DNA from 2 places in the Paenibacillus sp. FSL P4-0338 genome. Region 1 is predicted to be linked to the other one. Evidence: riboswitches for the same ligand, from Rfam matches in the RefSeq annotation. Region 1 holds a riboswitch; the other holds the start of a gene.
The links. Region 1 has a riboswitch for cyclic di-AMP ahead of MKZ07_RS23745 (3D domain-containing protein). Riboswitches for the same ligand answer to the same signal wherever they lie in the genome.
Positions count from the first base shown of each region.

Region 2: another riboswitch for cyclic di-AMP. It lies ahead of MKZ07_RS08245 (APC family permease); the one in region 1 lies ahead of MKZ07_RS23745 (3D domain-containing protein).

Region 1 covers NZ_JBBOCG010000001.1:5,360,426-5,367,864, forward strand. Annotated here, with positions in the region: gene MKZ07_RS23710 (PSP1 domain-containing protein) at 1-24, shown strand, start outside; gene MKZ07_RS23715 (initiation-control protein YabA) at 56-418, shown strand; gene MKZ07_RS23720 (tRNA1(Val) (adenine(37)-N6)-methyltransferase) at 549-1,325, shown strand; gene rsmI (16S rRNA (cytidine(1402)-2'-O)-methyltransferase) at 1,322-2,227, shown strand; gene MKZ07_RS23730 (AbrB/MazE/SpoVT family DNA-binding domain-containing protein) at 2,828-3,082, opposite strand; gene MKZ07_RS23735 (HD domain-containing protein) at 3,358-4,641, shown strand; gene MKZ07_RS23740 (TatD family hydrolase) at 4,696-5,466, shown strand; cyclic di-AMP (ydaO/yuaA leader) riboswitch at 5,666-5,894, shown strand; gene MKZ07_RS23745 (3D domain-containing protein) at 6,182-7,342, shown strand.
Region 2 covers NZ_JBBOCG010000001.1:1,890,370-1,897,808, forward strand. Annotated here, with positions in the region: gene murB (UDP-N-acetylmuramate dehydrogenase) at 1-810, opposite strand, end outside; gene MKZ07_RS08235 ((2Fe-2S)-binding protein) at 979-1,788, opposite strand; gene MKZ07_RS08240 (ABC transporter ATP-binding protein) at 1,798-2,604, opposite strand; gene MKZ07_RS08245 (APC family permease) at 2,792-4,609, opposite strand; cyclic di-AMP (ydaO/yuaA leader) riboswitch at 4,739-4,898, opposite strand; gene MKZ07_RS08250 (disulfide oxidoreductase) at 5,125-5,559, opposite strand; gene MKZ07_RS08255 (DsbA family protein) at 5,556-6,314, opposite strand; gene MKZ07_RS08260 (ATP-binding protein) at 6,407-7,439, opposite strand, start outside.

The DNA.
Region 1 (7,439 bases):
ATGGATGATGTTGTCGTCAAGTAAACCATTATAAGGTTACTTTCGGGGTGGAAACTTGGAGAAGAAAAATATATTTATACACATGCAGGAGATGGAAGCGCAGATGGATGAGATGCGCACCACTCTGAGCGATTGGAAGCAGACGGTCAAAGAGCTGATGGAAGCGAATCAGAAGCTGAGTCTGGAGAACGAGCAACTTCGTATCATATTGAAAAGGGAAGCGCCTGTAGATAAGGCCGCGCTGTCTGCAGAGGCGGAGGCTATACTTGCTGCCGAAGGGAAAGAGGAGGTTGTCGGGGAAGGCTACGATAATCTGGCCCGGCTGTATCACGAAGGCTTCCACATCTGCAATGTCTACTTTGGGCATTTGCGGACGGAAGGCGATTGTCTGTTCTGCCTTTCTTTTCTTAATAAATGAGGATATCCAGCCGTAGGAGATTGTCGCCTACGGTTTTTTTGAATGTAAGGCTATGCTTCCGAAGTAAGTTTTGTTTCGAAGAATATACAGATTGAAGCATATGCTCAACAAAAACTTTTAGGAGATTACAATGACCCATTCAATGAACAATACACCTGTATCCTTGCATGAAGCAGAACGGATTGATGATCTGCTCACCCATGATCTGAGAATTATCCAGAGTGACGAAGTATTTAGCTTCTCGATGGATGCCGTGTTGCTGGCACGGTTCGCCAGTGTACCGCCGCGCGGACGGGTGCTTGACCTGTGTACGGGTAACGGGGTAATTCCCATGCTACTGTCTACACGGACGAAGGCTTCTATTGAAGGAATCGAGATTCAGCCCCGTCTGGCGGATATGGCCCGGCGTAGTGTATCGCTTAACGGTCTGGAAGAGAAGGTACAAATTCATGAGGGCGATTTGCGGGAACTTCATCTTACAGCGGGCTATGGCGTATACGATGCGATCACGGTGAATCCCCCCTATATGCCGCTGAACGGGAGTGATCTGAAGCTGAATTCCCATCAGGCGATGGCCCGTCATGAAATCGGTTGTACTCTGGAGGAGGTCATTCAGGCCTGTGTCCGGCTGGTCCGTACCGGAGGCAAAGTCAGCATGGTGCATAAGCCGCAGCGCCTTGTAGATATTATCAGTCTGATGCGGAAGCACCGGCTGGAGCCGAAGCTGATCCGCTTTGTGCATCCCCGCGCCCATCTGGAAGCGAATATGGTTCTGATTGAGGCTGCGCGTGACGGGAAGCCCGAGGTGCGTTTACAACCGCCTTTAATCGTATATAATGAGGACAATCAATATTGCCCTGAGATTATGGATATTTATTACGGAAACAAAGAGGATACGAGCCAATGACCATACAATGCCAAAGCAGCTTTCAAAACAACCATGACGGAGCGAAGCCCGAAGGATGCGGGTGCCTGTATCTGGTGGCTACACCGATCGGCAATCTGGAGGATATGACTTACCGGGCAGTGCGCATGCTGAAGGAATGCGATATTATCGCCGCTGAGGATACGAGGCAGACGCGTAAGCTGCTGAGCCATTTTGAAATTACACCGTCCATGCTGTTCAGTTACCATGAGCATAACAAGGCGGCCAGTGGGCCGGAGCTGATACGCTATATAATAGAAGGTAAAAATCTGGCACTTGTCAGCGATGCTGGTCTGCCGGCGATTTCCGACCCTGGTGCCGATCTGGTAGCTCTGGCTGTCAGCCATCAGATTCCGGTGATTCCAGTGCCTGGGGCGAATGCCGCATTGTCGGCTTTGATTGCCTCAGGACTGCCTACCGCCAGCTTCACATTCATCGGCTTCCTGCCTAGGGAGCGCAAGGATATCCGGGCTGTTCTGGCACCTCTGCGTTCTGCCCAAGGGACACTTCTCTTCTATGAATCACCTCACCGCGTTGCCAAGACACTCGTTCATTTGCAGGAGGCCTTCGGCAACCGCCGGATTACACTGGCTCGTGAGCTGACTAAGCGGTATGAGGAGTTCCTGCGCGGAAACATTGAGGAGTGTCTGGCCTGGCTGGAGGAGCATCCCCCGCTTGGCGAATACGTGATCGTACTTGAGGGAGAGAGTAAAGAGGAGGCGGAGTTGGCCGAGTCTTCCTGGTGGCGCCAGCTTAGTACCGGGGAGCATGTGGCTCATTATGAAGCCTCAGGTTTAACACGTAAGGATGCTATGAAAAAGGCAGCGTCTGACCGTGGCCTGTCCAAGCGCGATATTTATAATGAACTCCTGGAGCGGGAATAAGGGATAAGGCTGACACCAAGTTGGAACTTATAAATGGGTTATATAATCAGTGAAACCATTGAAATAAATGTATTATGAACACTTTTATGGTTGAAAATCTACCTTAAACTAGTTTTAGATGTAGTTTATACATTTATGTGTATAGGTAAATAGATATTATAAAGGTTTTATCTGGATATAAATACATGAAGTACTACTAACCTGCCCGGGCGGACATTATACCAGTAAATAACTGTATAGAATACAGCTATCCAAATTTTCCATCCGAAAATATTCTACTTTGTATAGCCAGTAACCAGTGCAGTTAAGTGTATCCCGCACGGAGAGCGCTCCCTCGTAAAGCCGTATCCTGTAGGCAGAACGCTCCGATGTAAAGTGTATCCCGCAGGGAGGCCGAACAGGGTCGGTCCACCACCGAACCCCGCTTCCTTCCGCGCTAGCTACAGAGATCCACCAAGCTTCCGGGTGTCCAGAGGGCTGGGGCCCTCCCTGTAGAGAGGGTAGACATAAAAAAATACCTCCCGCGCGAACGGGAGGCCAAGGAGATATAAAAAGGTTAGAATTAACAATTGGATTAGTTCCTATTATACCCTATTTATTTTAGTTTGTCACAGGGGTAGGGATAGCCGAAATGCATTCATGACAAACAATTTTACCTTTGAAGTAAGTTACATTCTCAGCATTGCCGCAGAAAATGCAAGCAGGCTCGTATTTCTTAAGCATGATCCGCTCACCGTCCACGTAAATTTCGAGCGCATCTTTTTCCCCAATGCCTAGGGTACGACGCAATTCTATTGGAATAACGACCCGTCCAAGCTCATCTACCTTACGTACAATTCCTGTTGATTTCATCATTACAATCGTTGCTCCTCTCAATGTTCAAAAGCGTCATTATTCGACATTCTTCACTGTTTTATGATATTTATAATACCAACCATTCCCAAAACAGTCAACCTTTTTTCAGGCGAATTTTAAGGAATATTTTGAGACTACATTTACTCCGCGTTTGATAGGGCAACTGAGTCTAAAATAGCTTATTAAGATGTTTGTCGATTTGGCAGTATATGAATCGCTAATATTCGACAAAGAGCGACAATATATTATATAAAACAAGAAAAGGAGATGATTTCATGAAGCAACCGCTGTCAGAAGAGAAGGTATTTAAGGACCCGGTTCACAACTACATCCACGTACAGGACACTATTATCTGGAGACTGATCAATACTATGGAATTCCAGCGTCTGCGGCGCATCCGGCAGCTTGGGACCTCCTATTTGACCTTTCACGGGGCAGAACACAGCCGCTTCTCCCATTCTCTGGGGGTATATGAGATTACGCGGAGGATTATCTCCCAGTTTGAACGGAGCGGCTACAAGGACTGGATGCCGGAGGAGAGACTACTTACCCTGTGTGCGGCACTGCTGCATGATTTGGGGCATGGACCCTTTTCCCATTCTATAGAAGAAGCTTTCGAAATGGATCATGAAGACTGGACCTGCCGTATCATTCTGGAGGATACAGAGATCACTGCTATTCTGCGTGATGTGGCTGAAGATTTCCCCGATAAAGTGGCCTCAGTCATCTCCAAAACCTACGAGCATGAAATTGTTGTCAATTTGGTGTCGGGACCACTTGATGCTGACCGAATGGATTATCTGCTCCGGGATGCATATTATACGGGGGTGAATTACGGAACCATCGACATCGACCGGATTCTGCGGATGCTACGTCCTTATGACGGCCGGGTGGTTGTGAAGGAATCGGGGATGCATGCGATTGAGGATTACCTAATGTCACGGTATCAGATGTACTGGCAGGTCTATTTCCACCCGGTAACCCGCAGCTCAGAGATTATTCTCAGACAGATTCTCCGCCGGGCCAAGGAGCTGGTGCAGCAGCAGCATGCTTTCCGCTTCATGATTGAGCCCTTAAGTGATCTGTTCAGCGGAGAGGTAACGGTAGGGCAGTATCTGCTGCTGGATGAAGCCTTGATGCAGACTGCCTTCATGCAGTGGACGCTGGAGGAGGATGACATCCTGAGCGACTTGTGCAGCCGGTTTATCCATCGTAAACTGTATAAATATGTGGAAATGGAGCATTTGGATTCTGACACAATTGACGAAATCCGCCGCAGCTTCGCCGGTGCGGGACTCCGGCCCGATTATGACCTGGAAATTGATTATCCCACCGATCTTCCCTATGATGTGTTCCGTCCGGGAGAGGGCTTTGACAGCAAGCAGATCCTGCTTTTGGACAAGCATGAGCGGCTGAGGGAAATCTCCGAGGTATCGGACATTGTACGCTCCATCAGCGGTATTCACCGCGGCAGATACCATCTGTATTTTCCACAGGACAGGCTGCAGAAAGCCCTTTCACAGTTGCCGCCGTCCATCGCAGAGATTTTTGCCAAATAATCAGATCAAGCTTGGAATTATAGATAACACAACAGGCCGAAAGGATGTAATGTAATGCAGTTATTCGACACCCATACCCATCTGGATGCTCCACAATTCGACGAAGACCGCGAAGAGGTCATTGCCAGAGCGCTGGAAGCCGGCGTCAGCAAGATGATCAACATTGGCTTTAACCGGGACACGATACCGACGACCATGCAGCTTGCCGAGAAATATGATTATATTTTTGCAGCCGTAGGATGGCATCCCCAGGATGCCATCACGATGAGGGACGGAGACCTGGAATGGATCGCCTCCTTATGCTCTCATCCCAAGGTGGTTGCCATCGGTGAGATCGGGCTGGATTACTACTGGGACACCTCCCCTAAGGATGTACAGCATGATGTATTCCGCAAGCAGATCGGTCTGGCCCGTGAGCTGAAGATGCCAATCTGTATTCATAACCGAGATGCTCATGAAGATGTGATCCGTATCCTCCGCGAGGAGAAGGCGGGCGAGGTTGGCGGCGTAATGCACTCCTTCTCCGGCAGCTGGGAAAGTGCCAAGATGTGTCTTGAACTAGGATTCCATCTTTCTTTTGGTGGACCGATTACGTTCAAGAATGCCCGGGTGCCCAAAGAGGTGCTTGCCCAGACTCCGCTAGACCGGCTGCTGATCGAAACCGACTCCCCATATCTAACTCCGCACCCCTTCCGGGGCAAGCGAAATGAGACCGCTCATGTGAGGCTGGTAGCGGAGGCGGCCGCGGCAATAAAAGGGATTGAATTACAGGAATTGGCTGAAATTACGTATGCGAACGCACTGGAACGATTTGGGATACTCTGAAAACGGGAGTAAAAGCGGTGAAAAATGAAGTATAGCGGATGTATTAAACTTTTTTGACTGAAAAACGGCCGATTATTACAATATTTTAATCATTTTTTTACGTAAACGTGGTTGAATCGTCCTTTACAACATGTATCAAAACAGGATATCATCTTTTCAGTGCAGTGAGCTGTTGTAACTGTGACAGTCACTAATTTCATGGATCGTCTCGCTGAGTCTCCGTATGGAGAACGGGGGAACCAATAATGCGCTGCCGCATGAACGTACAAGAGTACTGGCACAGAATTGCCGCAGGCATTATTTGATTTCTTTACGTGGTCTTTGGGGTGAATTTGAGGGCAACCGCCGTGAGCGGGTGACCTGAGATAGGGCGTCTCTCTTATGTCCGAACCCGACAGCTAACCCCGTAAGCGCAAGTAAGAGAGGAAACCTCGTGCATAAGCATTCCGACGTATTCGACACCGGGAAGCCACGAAAGAGTCCTCTAAGAACTCTTTTTTAGGCTTCTTTTGTTTTGAATAATGAGAATGCTCCCGGCATACTGTTATATAACAGATCTCCGGAGTAACTATGCCGAGCAGGCGATCCATGAGCAGGAAACGCTGAAGCAAGTGCGGGCGTATCCTGTTGCAAACTCAAACTTAGTTTCGTCAGAAGTGATACAGTCACCTTGATATAACTTGGACGACGGGGCTATGTAAGGAGGATGGAAAGAGTGGGCGTATTCCAACCAGAGGTATCCCATGATTCGCAATCATCCAGCAGGTCTTTCGCATTACGGTTGAAGCAAGTGAATCCCCGCGTAGTTTTACTTGCCGGTGTGGCATCGATTGTTATCGCACTGTTAATACTGCTGTACGTACACGGTCAGAGCAAAAAAGAAATTACCCTAGTAATAGACGGACAGGTACAGACACTGGAGACGCGGGAAACGCTGTTCAGTGATATGCTGGCTAAGGAACAGATTTCGCTGCAGGCGCATGATGAATTATCTATTGGCCTTAGTGATGAAATAAAAGACGGCGACCGTATCGTGATTAACACTGCGCAGAAGTTCGCTCTTACCGTAGACGGAAAGACCGAGACGTTATTTACGACCGAGGATACTATTGGTCAGGCCATCGACAAGCTGGGCTATAGCCTGGAAGGCTTAGACAAGATTTACCCTTCGCTAGAAACCGCAGTATCTGCAGACATGGAAATCAAAATTGTCCGGATTAACAAGCATGTGGTTCAACGGACAACTAATTTGCCTTTCCGGGTCATTAAGACAGCAGACCCCTCATTGACCAAGGGAACCGTAAGAGTGGCACAGGCAGGTAAGCCGGGCGTAATGATTCAGCACATCGAGAAGATCTATCAAGATGGCGAGCTGGCATCCATGCGCATGATCGGCAAGGAAGTACAGACTGTTACCAAGGACAAAGTCATTGCCATTGGAACCAAGCCGCTTCCTAAGCCCGTCGTAGTTACTGCCAAAGTCTCCAAACCTGTAACAACCTCCAACTCATCTAAAGCCAGTGCAAGGGTCAGCAATGTTACCAGTAAGGCTGGTCTGGATTTCGAGTACAAAAGAATGATCAAAAACGTATCCATGACTGCGTATTCGTCGCAGGAACCGGGTATTGGAACACGTACTGCCTCCGGCACACGCGTAACGGAAGGCCGCACTATAGCTGTAGATCCTAGTGTTATACCGATTGGCTGGTGGGTGTACATTGAAGGATTAGGGTTTCGCCGAGCAGAGGATACCGGCGGTGCCATCAAAGGCAACAAGGTGGATGTCTATTACGATTCATTGAGCCATGCCCGTAATTTCGGCCGTAAGTCGCGCACACTCTATGTGATCGGACCTGTGAAGCCGGAGCTGAACTAAACGTAAAGTCTTTTGCAAATTAGCGGTTAATACGATATAGTGAGGGAAGCACTTACGAAATTTCAGAGAGCTGCCGCTCATCACTTATACATTCTTT
Region 2 (7,439 bases), 3.5 Mb from region 1:
CGTTGCATTGTCGGCGTTGACAATGAAGCCCGCATGCTTACGCGAGACCTCTGCGCCTCCGATGCGCGTACCCTGGAGTCCGCTCTCCTGAATCAGCTGCCCCGCGAACCGGCCCGGCGGCCGCTTGAAGACACTGCCGCAGGACGGATACTCCAGCGGCTGCTTCGATTCCCGCAGATAGGTTAACTCATCCATGGACGCCTTAATCGCGGCAGGATCGCCTGGAAGAAGCTTGAATCTCGCCTCCAGTACAATATACTGTCCGCTGGCGAAGATGCTGCTGCGGTATCCCCATTCCAGCTGATCGCTGTGCAGGGTGAGGAGCTGGCCATTCTGATCGATCACAAGCGCACTGTGCAGGACATCCTTCACTTCACCGCCGTAGGCTCCGGCATTCATATACAGAGCCCCGCCTACCGTGCCGGGGATGCCGCAGGCGAATTCCAGACCGGTCAGCTCCTGCTCCAGCGCATAGCGCGAGACATCGATAATCTTCGCCCCGCACTGCGCATACAGCAGCCCGTCACGGATGCCCATCCCGGACAGATCCGAGGTCTGGAGCACGATGCCGCGGATGCCTCCGTCCCGGATAATGACATTGGAGCCGTTGCCGAGAATCGTAAGCGGGATCTGATGATCAAGGGCATAGGCAGAGATGATCTGGATCTCTTCATATGTAACCGGGGCAGCCAAGATATCCGCTTCGCCGCCCATGCGGGTATAGACCAGATCCTTAAGGCTCTCACGGCGCTTCAGCGAGCCTGCTGTTACTAGCGGCTGCAAATCCTCATATATGTTGTCAATATTCATTCTTCATACTCCTAACTCTATGAACAAGATAATGGTGGTGCTTATTGCCGGGCCATCACGGCTTCAGCAACCACAACTTTAACAACGAACAGGCTCCCTTGTCAATGACAGGAGCCTGTTAAGAAGCTGCATATAGCAATATTATGCTTCGAAATTCCCAATTATACCCTATTTGACAGCCGCCGTGCTCTCGGAACGGAATTCCTCCCGCCGTGCGGACCGTTCCTCCTCCTTCATCCGGGGACAGGTATAACACAGCCGCCCGCCCTCAGTCCTGTAATACATGCAGCAGCGGTTACGCATCTGAACCGTCTGCTGCGGGTCCGCGAGCGATTCGATTCTCCGCACCTTCACCTGGAACGGATTCCGCGGCATCCCGAATACGGCAGCAGGCAGCTCATCCTTCAGATAGGCGTAATCCTCCTCCAGCCGGCGTAGCTGGAGCGGATCTGTAAGCTCAGCAGCAAAGGCTTCCGCATAATAATTGAATTTGGTCGGCATCTGTCCCCAGATCTCCCCATGCGAAAGGCCGCTCACCTGTGAAGCCATGCGGATCAGCGGCACGGCTGTGCTCTGGTAGAAGCTGGTGAGCACCTCATTGCGCCAGGCCTTCCGTTCAGGCTCATCCGCAGGAGCTTGTCCCATCCCCCATTCACGAAGCGAGAAGGCAACACGGCAGTAGCCGTCTGCCGGAACGAGATGCAGCTGAAGGTTCCGTAAGCTGAAGTCCGGTACACATAGGTAGCCGGTCACGGAATACTGGACCGCGAGTGCAATAATGCTCAGATAACCACCGAAATACGCACCGGCCGCTTTATCGTCAAGCGCCTTCATCAGCGGCCGGTAAGCCTCCATGAAGGTCCTCATCCCCGCCTCTTCTGCCAGTTCTGCAGCGGCGAAGGAATACACGGCTCCTTCGGGTACCTTAGCATGGAGATCGAACTTGGAACTATATTCTTGCCTCAGGAATTCATTCATGTTCCTCTCCTACAGCCCGGCAACTTTGTACGCAGCCAGCTCGTAAGGCAGACAGAGCGGCACACCTGTACGCGGATCAGGCACAATATCCGCCTCAATGCCGAATACCTCACGCAGCACTGCCGGTGTCATTACCTCATTCGGAGCGCCTTCACTGATCACATTGCCGGATTTGATCGCTACCATATGCTGCGCGTAACGGGAGGCATGGTTCAAATCATGGACAACCATAATGATCGTCCGGCCTTCCTGCTCATTCAGCTTCTGCAGCAGCTGAAGCACCTCCAGCTGATGGGCCATATCCAGGAAAGTCGTCGGCTCATCAAGGAACAGAATCTCCGTCTGCTGTGCCAGCGCCATGGCGATCCAGGCCCGCTGCCGTTGTCCGCCGGAGAGCCGGTCAATCGGCCGGTCACGGAATTCATTCATGCCGGTCAATTCAATCGCCTCGGCAATAATGCTGCGGTCTTCAGGCGTCAGGCTGCCGAAGCCCTTCTGATGCGGATACCGACCGTACCCTACCAGCTCAGATACCGTTAACCCGTCCGGGGCAGTAGGATTCTGCGGCAGAATCGCCAACTGGCGGGCCACCTCTTTGGTGGACAGATTGTGAATAGACTTCCCGTCCAGCATGACATTGCCGCTCTTCGGCTTCATGATCCGGGCCATCGTCTTCAGAATCGTGGACTTCCCGGAGCCGTTCGCTCCGACGAGCGCCGTAATCTTCCCTGTCGGAAGCGACAGATTCAGCCCCTTTACAATCATTGTCTCCGCATATCCGATGCTCAGCTGCTCTGTATTTAAACGTTCCGACATGATAACACTCCTCGTATAAATGTAATGGAGCAAGGCTCCTCTATTATAAATATGGCTATGAAACAGACAAGCTCAATTATTGCTTATAGATTGATGATATTGATTCTCATTATCTCTGTCAACTAAAACGTAAAAACGGCCGCCTCCGCATGAAGCAGAAACAGCCGTCTTTCTATAATCTTCTATATTATTTATGCAGATGGAAAGGAACCGTGGCGATGACAATATCCTTCTGATTCATCAGATAAGAGCGGATGAACAAGCTGGTCTGATTATGCAGCACCGCCTGCCACCAATGCTTGGTAACGAATTGCGGAATCAGGACGGTAATATGATCCGTTGAAGAGGTCTTCCATTCTACTGTATCGATGAATTTCACCAGCGGGCGGATAATACTGCGGTAGCGGGAGCGCAGTACGATCAGGCGTACTCCGGGGTTCCACTCCTCCCACTTCTGCTCCATCTTGTGAATCTCTTCTTCATCAAAGCCTACATATACAGCGACCACATTATCAGTCAATGACTTCGCATAGCTGATCGAATGTAGTACTGCGCGGGTCACACCGGCGACCGGAACGACTACGGTGCTTCCTTTGATACAAGGCTTATCGGTAGCGGGACAGATCCGCAGCTGATCGGCAATATTCATATAATGGCGGTGAATCCGGTGGAACACGATAATGACGACCGGCAGGAAGATGAAGGCCATCCACACGCTGGAGAATTTGGTGATAATGAAGATCATGGTGATCGTTAACGTGGTGAGCATCCCGACCGTATTCACGGCGAACTTGCTCTGCCAGCCTTGCGGCTTCGTTCTGTACCATTGGACCATCATGCCTAGCTGCGACAGCGTGAACGGAATGAATACCCCTACTGCATATAATGGAATGAGTCCTTCCGTATTCCCGTGAAATGCAGCTACGAGCACTGCCGACATGACGCCGAGGAAAATAATGCCGTTGGAGAAGCCAAGCCGGTCGCCGCGCACCATGAAGGCATGGGGCAGATATTTGTCTTTGGCGAACATGAACGCCAGCAGCGGGAAGGCCGAGTACGCCGTATTGGCTGCCAGGAACAGGATAACCGCCGTAATCCCCTGAATGAAGAAGTACAGCCCGCCACGGCCGAAGGTAGACTCGGTAATCTGTGAGACCACGGTGGCCTTCTCATCGGGCATGATGCCGTACCAGTAAGCCAGCAGCGTAATGCCTGTGAACATAGCTCCGAGAATGAGGCCCATGAGCATCAGCGTTTTGGCTGCATTTTTCTCCGCCGGCGCTTTGAAGTTAGGAATGGCATTGGAGACCGCCTCTACCCCGGTTAGGGCCGAACAACCGGAGCTGAATGCCTTCAGCAGCAGGAACATACTGACATTGGAGACTGCCGTACCAATCTCAGGAACGTGTGCATGAGCCCCGCCGGTTGCATATTTGAAGATCCCTGCGATAATCAGCACGAAGATGGAGACGACGAACAGATAGACCGGGATGGCGATGAACGAAGCCGATTCGGTCACCCCGCGCAGATTAACAATCGTTAAGAGTACGATAACAGATACCGCTATGAGGACACTATGATTATGCAGATTTGGAAAAGCTGAAGTGATCGCGTCCGTCCCCGCCGAGGCGCTTACCGCCACCGTCAGAATGTAATCCACCAGCAGCGAGCCGCCGGCCAGAAGCCCAGTATGCACTCCAAGATTGGTTTTGGCTACAATATAAGCTCCTCCGCCCTGCGGATAAGCGAATATCGTCTGCCGATAGGACAGAATCAGAATAGCCAGCAAGCCCAGTACGGCTAATGCAATTGGCAAGGAGTACCAGATGGCGGTGAACCCGGCGGCCACCAGTACGATTAGAATTTGTTCTGTTCCGTAGGCTACAGACGAGAGCGCATCAGAAGACAGGACAGCCAGTGCTTTCACCTTGGATAACTTTTCATGATCGAGTTCGTTCGACTTCATCGGACGCCCGATCAATAGTCGTTTTACCTTGCTTACCATTGTAGTAACAGTTCCTCTCTTGGTTAAGTTGAAAATGGGGTTTCCCTGCGCTGTTTTCATAAGTGGATTTCATAAATGCAGGCACCAAAATAAGCATACGGAAATGATCCGCATGCCTAATGTGCATGGTCATTATCCCACTAGTGGCTTACGAGGTTAGCTGGCGGATTCGGACTGTGGTAGCCCTACGGTTACAGCCCTTGCGGCCTGCTCCGATTCACCCCTTTTGGCCTTGGCCAAAGTGTGGTTCCCCCGTTTTTCCTTCCGGAAAATTCAGCGCATATTCAACTTCTCACAAGGACTAATATTAAGCTACAATACGTCTTCCGTAAAGCGTGGAAACAAATGAAAAAAGAATGAAAAGCACTCAAAACAACCAAATTCATCATCCGGTATGTCTTGATCTTTCATTCTCTTTCATTATCCCTTTAACACGTGATTTTACAGGGTTTTTGTATATTATTTTTCGCTAAAATTAAGGGGATTCTCTTCTCTTCCTTCTGCCCGTCAGCTTCTTACTCTGCAGGCTCCTCTTTCCGTCCTGTCCAGAGCAGAATGGAGATTAAGACAAAGGCTATAAGTGCAAGCAGAGGGATCGTAACAAATCCGAACCAATTCAGATAATCCTTGTTGCACGGTACGCCGATGGTGCAGGGAAGCACCTTGCTGAGCGCCGGAATTTTCTGCTCTGCATAATGATAAATAGAGATACAGCCGCCGATCAGACTAAGGGGAAGCACATAAGGAATGATCCGCTTGTCCGCCCGGTAGGTGGCGATCCCCAGCAAGAACAGCTGCGGGTACATGAAGATCCGCTGGAACCAGCACAGCTTGCACGGCTCGTAATGCAGGACCTCACTGAGATACAGGCTTCCCGCTACAGCCACCACACAGACGAACCAGGCCAAGTAGAGACAATTTCGCCGGCAGAAGGCAGAGAAGGCTGTCATTGGGCAGCTCCCGCTGCTGCTGTAGCTGCTTGAATCTGAGCGTCAATCTCCTCCATATTGAAAGGCTCCTTCACCTTGATGCCGTTCACGAACAAGGAAGGTGTATTCGTTACGCCCGCATCCGTGCCAAGCTGAATATCCCGGTCCAGCTCCTTCGCATAGGTGCGGTCGTCAATATCCTTGCGCAGCAGGTCATAATCGACCGGCAGCTCCAGCTGCTTGGCGAGACTCACCATGAAGTCAGGCGTAGCCCACTCCTTGTCTTCATTCCCCTGGTTGGCATAGATCGCATCGAAGTATTTCCAGAACGCTTCCTGGTTCTGATGATACACCGATAGCGCTGCCAGGGAGGCCGTTCTGGAATCCTTGCCGATGAAGGCCAGATTCACGAAATAGAAGGCTGCTTTATTCTGATCTACATAACCCTGAACGATCTGCGGTTTGATCACACCGGTGAACTGGGCGCAAGCCGGACATTTGAAATCGCCGAATTCCACAATTTTAACCGGAGCATCCTCCTTGCCAAGCCGCATCATTTCGCTGTAATTGAAGGCAACCGGCTTACTGTCTGTACCGGCAGGAGAAGAGTCCTTCGAAGCAAGTATGAATAAGCCTACAAAAATAATAACGACGATAGCCACCGTACTCACGATCAGAATTCTCGTTTTCTGCTTCTGCTGTTCCTGCTCTGCCCTGCGCTTCTCCTGCTTGCTCATTTGGGGAGCCATGACATTGTTCTTTTTTGTTTTGCTCAAAGAGAGTTCCTTTCCGTCCTCAGGACTGTCGTGATAAAAGAATAGTTACTTTCAAATTATATAATGTTAACTCTCTTGTTGGCAATCGCTGCTTATACGGCTTCGTTCTCCTCTGCTGACTCCCCGCCCCCTGTATCCTTGCCGAAGAATACCTCCGGGGAATGCTCCTGCGACTGCAGCTTAATTCTGAAGAAGAATTGTGTACCGCCTCCCTCTGCCGGTTCTGCCCAGATCTCTCCTTGCATCAGGTCTACAAGCTTCTTGCAGATCGCAAGGCCCAGACCCGTTCCGGGGTATTTGCGGGTATGCGACGCGTCCACCTGCGAGAAGGACTGGAAGAGCAGCTGCAGCTTATCCGGGGAGATGCCAATGCCGGTGTCGCGCACCATGAATTGCAGCGCCTGAGCGGTCTCCCTGACGCCATAGGACTCCACCTTAACCGTTACCGTGCCGGATGGCGTGAATTTCACCGCATTGCCGATCAGATTGATCAGAATCTGGCGGATACGCGCAGCATCCCCGGTGAACTTGTCGGGAAGCCCCTCTTCGATCACAAGCTCCAGGGATAACGGCTTGTCTTGCGTGCTCACCACGAACAGATCCATACAGCCCTGGAGAAGCGCCTTCAGCCCGAATGTATCCTTGGTCAACGAGAGACTATCCGCCTCCAGCCGGGAGATATCGAGAATATCGCTCATCACATGCAGCAGAGCGTGGCTGCTTGTACTCTGAAGCCGCAGGAGCTCCAGATGCTCGGGATTGCTGATATCCTCGGCCAGCAGCTGGTTGACACCGATAATGCCGTTCAGCGGTGTGCGAATCTCATGGCTCATGGTGGCAAGGAACTCGCTCTTCATCGTCACAGCACTCTCCGCGGCATCCCTGGCCTCCAGCAGCTCATACTGATACTTCATAAGGGCTGTCACATCCTCGGCCACAATATAGACCCACTGCTCCGTATGATGCAGCAAAGGAAAGACGGTGACACTGCAAATCAGCTGCTCCCCGCCTTTGCTCCGGACCTTCAGCTCAAGCTTAGAGGACTGGCCCCGTGACGCACGTGTTACGGCATCCCGAACAGCCGCTTCATCCCGTTCGCTGTACAGTATCGCCTTATAATTCCCC